Regions from separate parts of the Pseudoalteromonas sp. NFXS53 genome, predicted to be linked through region 1. Evidence: predicted binding sites of a transcription regulator. Region 1 holds the regulator's gene; each other region holds the start of a gene.
The links. The regulator MetJ, encoded in region 1, represses methionine synthesis genes. The targets are predictions, from matches to a motif close to TAGACGTCTAGACGTCTA.
Positions count from the first base shown of each region.

Region 2: a site for MetJ is predicted at 987-1,004, ahead of AC1HJP_RS20150 (methylenetetrahydrofolate reductase). Genes of this name have one in related genera too.
Region 3: a site for MetJ is predicted at 1,330-1,347, ahead of AC1HJP_RS03465 (homoserine O-succinyltransferase). Genes of this name have one in related genera too.

Region 1 is NZ_JBWVBR010000007.1:159,426-161,704, reverse strand. It holds gene AC1HJP_RS09830 (malic enzyme-like NAD(P)-binding protein) at 1-714, shown strand, start outside; gene metJ (met regulon transcriptional regulator MetJ) at 796-1,119, opposite strand; gene metB (cystathionine gamma-synthase) at 1,418-2,279, shown strand, end outside.
Region 2 is NZ_JBWVBR010000028.1:11,516-13,794, forward strand. It holds gene AC1HJP_RS20145 (M16 family metallopeptidase) at 1-593, opposite strand, end outside; gene AC1HJP_RS20150 (methylenetetrahydrofolate reductase) at 1,046-2,002, shown strand.
Region 3 is NZ_JBWVBR010000002.1:145,689-147,967, forward strand. It holds gene AC1HJP_RS03460 (homocysteine S-methyltransferase family protein) at 1-329, opposite strand, end outside; gene AC1HJP_RS03465 (homoserine O-succinyltransferase) at 319-1,266, opposite strand; gene AC1HJP_RS03470 (DMT family transporter) at 1,429-2,279, shown strand, end outside.

The sequences.
Region 1 (2,279 bases):
GGCAAAGACATTCATGACGCTATCATTGTATGTTTAGGTGCAGGTGCTGCAGCAATCGCATGTATGGAGCTGCTGATTAAATGTGGTGCACAGCGTGAGCACATTTACATGCTAGACCGTAAAGGCGTTATCCATACGCGTCGTGATGACTTAAACGAATATAAAAAGCTATTTGCTAACAACACTGATAAGCGTACGCTGCAAGACGTAATTGCAGAAGCAGATGTGTTTGTGGGTGTATCTGGCCCTGACTTACTCTCTCCAGAAGACCTAAAGCTTATGGCAGACAAGCCAGTCGTGTTTGCATGTTCAAACCCTGACCCTGAAATTAATCCAGAAGTTGCACATGGTGCACGTAACGATTTAATTATGGCGACAGGTCGTTCGGATTATCCAAACCAAGTGAACAATGTTTTATGTTTCCCGTTTATCTTCCGTGGTGCACTAGATGTGCGTGCAACAGCGATTAACGATAAAATGAAGATCGCTGCGGTAGAAGCTATTCGTGGTATTGCGAAAGAGCCTGTGCCTGAGCAAGTACTTAAAGCAGCCGATGTTGAGTCGCTAGAGTTCGGTGCTGAGTATATTATTCCTAAGCCAATGGATCCGCGTTTATTGCCTCGCATTGCTAAAGCTGTGGCACAAGCTGCGATTGATTCTGGCGTTGCGCAAATCGATTTACCAGAAAACTACATGGCACAATTTGAATCTTAATCTTAGAAAAGACTAGATTAATAAAAAACCTCGCAATGGCGAGGTTTTTTTATGTTTTCTTTGTAATAACAAGAAAGCTGACTAACCTTCTTCGTTAATCTCTGGGATCTCTAAGCCCATCTCTTTCATAATGTTACGCACTTCAACAGGGATCTTCTCAGGGTTGTCTTTACGTAAGTCTTCATCGCTCGGCAACGGTTGACCCGTAAAGGCATGCAGAAATGCTTCACACAGTAACTCGCTGTTTGTTGCATGGCGCAAGTTGTTCACCTGACGGCGAGTACGCTCATCAGTCAATACTTTTAATACATTTAAAGGAATAGATACGGTGATCTTCTTCACTTGTTCTGATTTTTTGCCATGCTCTGCATAAGGGTGAATGTATTCACCATTCCATTTAGCCATAATATTTTTCTGATGCCTTAAGAGTAATTACTGCCAATAAGACTACGCTCGTTTGCGACGGCTTTAATTGACTTAGTTTGACTAACGCCCAACTCAAACTAAGGTTAATGTACCGATTTATGGTCAAAAACCCAGTCTTATTAACAATATTAGTTAACGAGGTGGCGAAATTTTATCGGTTTAAAAAAGATAGTCAAATTCTAGTTAAATAGCCATTTAGCAGTATAAATGTTTTGACTTCTCCAATTTGATCATCTAACCTTTTAGACGTCTAAACATCCATATACTAGGTGGTGATATGAGCCAACGCAATAAATCAACAGTCGCAGTCAGACATGGTATCGAAGCCGATAAGCATCATGGTGCGGTTGTGCCTCCTCTTTATCTTTCAACAACGTATTCGTTCGCTGATTTCGATACTAAGCGTGATTATGATTACGGTCGTAGCGGTAACCCAAATCGCGATATTCTAGCTGAAGCACTAGCCCAGCTTGAGGGCGGAGAAAAAGGCATCATCACAGCGACCGGTATGGCAGCGGTACACCTAGTAACACAACTTTTAAATCACGATGATACCTTAGTTATTCCGCATGATTGTTACGGTGGTAGTTATCGTTTATTCACCTCACTTGAAAAGCGTGGCTTGTTAAAAATAAAGGTTTTAGATTTAACCCGCGCTGACAGTCTTGCACAAATTGCAGAGATCAAACCTAAACTGGTTTGGATTGAAACGCCGAGTAACCCAATTCTTCGTCTTACAGACATCGAGGCGGTTGTGAATGCAGCCCATGCAGTGGGCGCTTTAGTGGGGGCTGACAATACGTTTTTATCTCCAGCGCTACAGAACCCAATTTCGTTTGGTGTTGATATTGTGGTGCATTCGACCACGAAATACATTAACGGCCATTCTGATGTCGTTGGTGGGGCCGTGATTGCGAAAACCCAAGAGTTAGGTGAAGAGCTGGCTTGGTGGGCAAATAACATTGGTATTACTGGCGCACCATTCGATAGCTATCTGACATTACGTGGTTTAAGAACCCTTAAAGTGCGCCTTAAACAGCATGAAGAAAATGCCCTAGCTATCGCCAAATACTTAGAACAATCTGAGTACGTACGCAAAGTGTATTACCCAGGTCTTGAATCACACCCACAACATGAAC
Region 2 (2,279 bases), on a different contig from region 1:
GTATGTTTTTCAAATGCTTCTTTACGAACTGCCGATAACAACTTACGAATTGGACTGGCGTTGTTTTTTAAATACTCGCCTTTAACTGTCAGTGCTTCAGTACGAAACTGCTCTTCTGAGTACTTTAGGTTTTGGAAAATGTCCGCTTTGATTTCAAGTACTTTGTCTAAATGTTCTTTAGAAAAATTTAAGTGGTAGTTTGTGTAGTCGTTTGTCGTGTAAGCGCGGTTGTCTACCCCTGAGTTTTTCAGAATATCTGCATACACATCTTGTGGGAATTTTTCAGAGCCTTTGAACATCATGTGTTCAAAGAAGTGTGCGAAACCGGTTTTACCTGCTTCGATTTCATTTCGAGAGCCTACAGATACCGGAATTTGTAGCGATACAACATCAGGGTAATCCGTTTTAACGACCATCACACGTAGACCATTTTCAAGTTCTTCTAGTACATAGTCTTGTGCAAATACTTTGTTCTCCACAGACGCTGATGTAACAGCGGCATTCGCTGTATTGCTTGTCTGTGCATTATTACTCATACAACCTGACAGTGCTAAAGTCACTGCTAGGCTGGTTGCCAAAAGTTTAAATTTCATGTGATTTCCAAATTCAGTTTTTATTTTTCATACCATTCCTCTTAATTAAGCGATCTATTTTGAGGCAAGGAAAACTTGTCGATAACATCGCTCACGCCGAGCTACCTACTTCCAGTAGGCAAGGCGGAAATTTGGCTATTTAGTTGTTCTAAATTAGAAATTCCCAGCGAGGTTATCATCAGTTTTAGTCTCTCAAAATAATTGAGTATTATTGAGGATTGGTATCACATATGTAACCGCTTCAATTATGCAATAAATTACTGTGACTCGCTCATTTACAAGCAATATTTATGTAAATAAATATATCCGAGTTACTGAATTATCCCTTAAGCCTCAAAAACAACATGAGAGAAATTCATAGTGTTTGAATAAGTTTCATGAAAAAAATCTATCTAGACGTCTAAATGGCTGCTATATTTACCTCATCAGCACAACCAATGGGAATGAGGACCATGGCTTTATCACTACAAGAGAAAATTTTGGACCCTAATCAAGGCGTATATTTAATTGGTACTACTCCGCCAAAGATGGGGACTGATGAAGCGCAAGTCAAAACCATTGCACAAAAGCTACTTGGCCGTTTACACGAGATTGAATATGACGGTGTTGTTATTTACGACATTCAAGATGAAAGCAGCCGAACTCAAGTTCCGCGCCCTTTCCCATTCAAACATACCGTAGATCCATGTGAATACAGCCAACTCGTTAAAGAGCTGTCACAACTTGATGTCATCACCTATAAAAGTGTGGCACAACGTGAGGCGAACGAATTTAATCAGTGGCTTAACAACACTAAAACTAAGCATGGCTTAAACAATCTTGTATTAGTTGGTAGTCCATCTTCAAATGGCGAAGTTAAACTTAGCCTGCCTAAAGCATACGAAACGATTGCAGAGCACCAAGACGACTTTTTCTTAGGTGGTGTGACGATTGCTGAACGCCATGCGAATAAGCGAAACGAACACGAGCGTTTGTTAGAAAAAACAGCACAAGGGTGTGAGTTCTTTATCTCTCAAGCAGTATACAATGCACAGGCGACGATTGATTTAATCACCAGCTATGCACGTAGCTGTCGCCAACAAGGGCTTGAGCCTAAACGTATTATTCTTACCTTTACGCCATGTGGCGGTGAGAAGACATTGCAGTTTATGGAATGGCTAGGTATTTCAGTACCAGAAGCAACTAAATGGCGCATGCTAGACTCACAAAACCCGTTAAGCGAATCAATCCGCATCTGTCGTGAAAATTTAGACCTGATCATTCAAAGTTGTGCACATCTGAATGTACCGCTGGGTTTGAATATTGAAAGCTTAACCAATCGTAAAGAAGAAATTGATGCATCGATTAATTTATATCGTTTATTAAAAGCAACGATGGAACTTAATCTTGCAGAAAAACAAATAGCCTAATTAGACTAAAGAACAACTAAACAAAATCAATTCTCAGTCGCATTACCATTGATAGTGCGACTTGTCTGTGTATAATCTGTCCCTCTTTTAACAATCAAGTTTACATGGAGTGAGTAGTGCTATTCGTTTTTTTAACGTTTATAGCCGCTGGAGTATCTTTCATCTATGCGTCTAATCGACACCAATTGGCTTTAAACACCCCCATATCTAAAAAATTTAAACAGCTCGGCTATTTACTGTTAATTTCCTCAGCCGTTATCAGTCCATTTATTTTCAA
Region 3 (2,279 bases), on a different contig from region 1:
AATTTAGCCGACTCAAGGTTGATTTCACGGCTCAAACTGCCCATTTCGTAATCTTCCATCGAAATAGTCGTAGCATTAAAGGTGTTTGTTTCAATAATGTCAGCACCTGCAGCTAGATATTTACGATGAATATCTGCAATGACATCAGGTTGAGTTAGGCTTAGTAAATCGTTATTGCCCTTCACTAACACATGCCAATCTTTAAAGCGCTCGCCGCGATAATCTTCTTCTTCAAATTTATATTCTTGGATCATGGTACCCATGGCGCCATCTAAAATAAGAATACGTTGTTTTAAAGCCTCTTTTAAGGCTGCACTTTTATTCGGCATAGTTGTTAGTCCTTACATCTTGGCTAACTAGGTTAATATCGTATGGGGTTGTTTGGTAAACATAATAATTCAGCCAATTTGAGAATAACAAAAAGGCATGACTTTGCCATGTTTTACTCGGCTTTTGCTCAGTATCGTTATTCGGGAAATACCCTTCTGGTTTGGGCGCATCTGGGCTTTTGGCTAGGTCGCGTAAATATTCTTTTTGTAAAGTATCAGCATCATATTCAGGGTGGCCGGTTAAAAACACCTGACTGCCCGACTGGTTTTTAATTAAATAAGCACCAACCTTTTCAGAGCCAGCTAACACCGCAAGTTGAGGCGTATTTTGTATTTTAGCCAGGTCAATGTGACCATAGCGAGAATGCGGTACTAAAAACTCATCGTCAAAACCACGAGTAAGCGCACCATGCTCAAACAAACAACGGTGCTTAAATACGCCGCATAATTTATCATCACGAAGTTCACGCTTTAAACCGTAATGATGGTACAAACCCGCATGAGCTGCCCAACAAGAAAATAATGTTGAGGTCACATGGTTTTCAGCCCAATCAAATAGCTCTTTGAGTTCTTGCCAGTAAATGACATCGTCATATTCCAGATGAGCCAGCGGCGCACCTGTGATGATCATGGCATCGTAGTTTTCCTCTTTTACATCAGAAAAATAGCGATAGAACATATCTAAGTGTTGCTCAGAATTTTCTGAACTACGGTGCGTATCTAAACGTAATAAATCGACGTTAACCTGAAGCGGTGTATTCGCCAGTAAACGAATAAACTGCACTTCGGTTTCAACTTTGTTGGGCATGAGATTAAGAATCGCCAAGCGCATCGGACGGATCTCCTGCGTTCTTGCCCGTGATTTAGGCATCACGAAGACATTTTCATGTCTGAGTGTAGCAATGGCAGGTAGCTCATCTTTTACGGTGATCGGCATACAATTCTCCCCAACTTAATTTATGGGTGTCATTATGAACGTAAAGTCGAAAAATTCAACCTCTAGATGTTTAGATGTCTAAAATCTCAACTCATTTGTTTGCAACTGAAAAATTTACTTAGATAATTCACGCGTCAAACATCATTATAAAAAGAGAAAAAAATGGGGATCGGTGAACTTGCCGCAATCAGCGCAGCCATAGTCTGGGCGTCATCTACAATTTTATACAAACGCTTTAGCCATCATTTATCGCCCCTGCAATTAAACGTCAGTAAGGGCATAATTGCGTGTGCGCTGATGTTATTAATTTTGCTAATTATGCCTGCCAGCCCTTTACCACAATTAGCCAGTTCTTGGGCTTGGCTTATTGTCAGCGGCATCTTGGGTATTGCCATTGGTGACAGTGCCTATTTTGCAGCCCTTAGAAATATTGGCCCTGCACGAACTCTGGTCATTGAATCACTCGCGCCAGCCATTGCGGGTGTACTAAATATTGTATTGCTCGGCGTATGGCTGAGTGGCCTTGCATGGCTAGGTATTGTGATCACAACTTTAGGCGTTTTATTGGCAATTAAACCTAAAAATCCATTGCCTCAAGTTGAGCACAGCATTTACATCAAAGGCGTTGGTTTTGCGTTGCTTGCAGCCACTTGCCAAGCGGCAGGCATGGTGATGTCAAAAGGCGCCATGAACGCTGAACAAATTGGTAGTTTGTGGGCTGCTTTTATTCGTTTATTTTCAGGCACACTGGCTGTCGCTTGCGTTGTCGCATGTCTAAAAGAACAAAATCTCAAACAAGCCATTACCTTGAATGGCATAAGTCAAAAGCAATGGCTTTTTGTCGCGGTGTTTTTTGGCACCTTTATTGGCCTTTGGTTGCAGCTTATTTCAGTCAAACACACCGATCCGGCTATCGCACAAACTATCTTCGCAACCGCCCCACTGATGGTGATGACCATTGGTGCCCTACGCAAAGAGCCCATGACAAGAAATATGATATTGGGTGGGTTAAT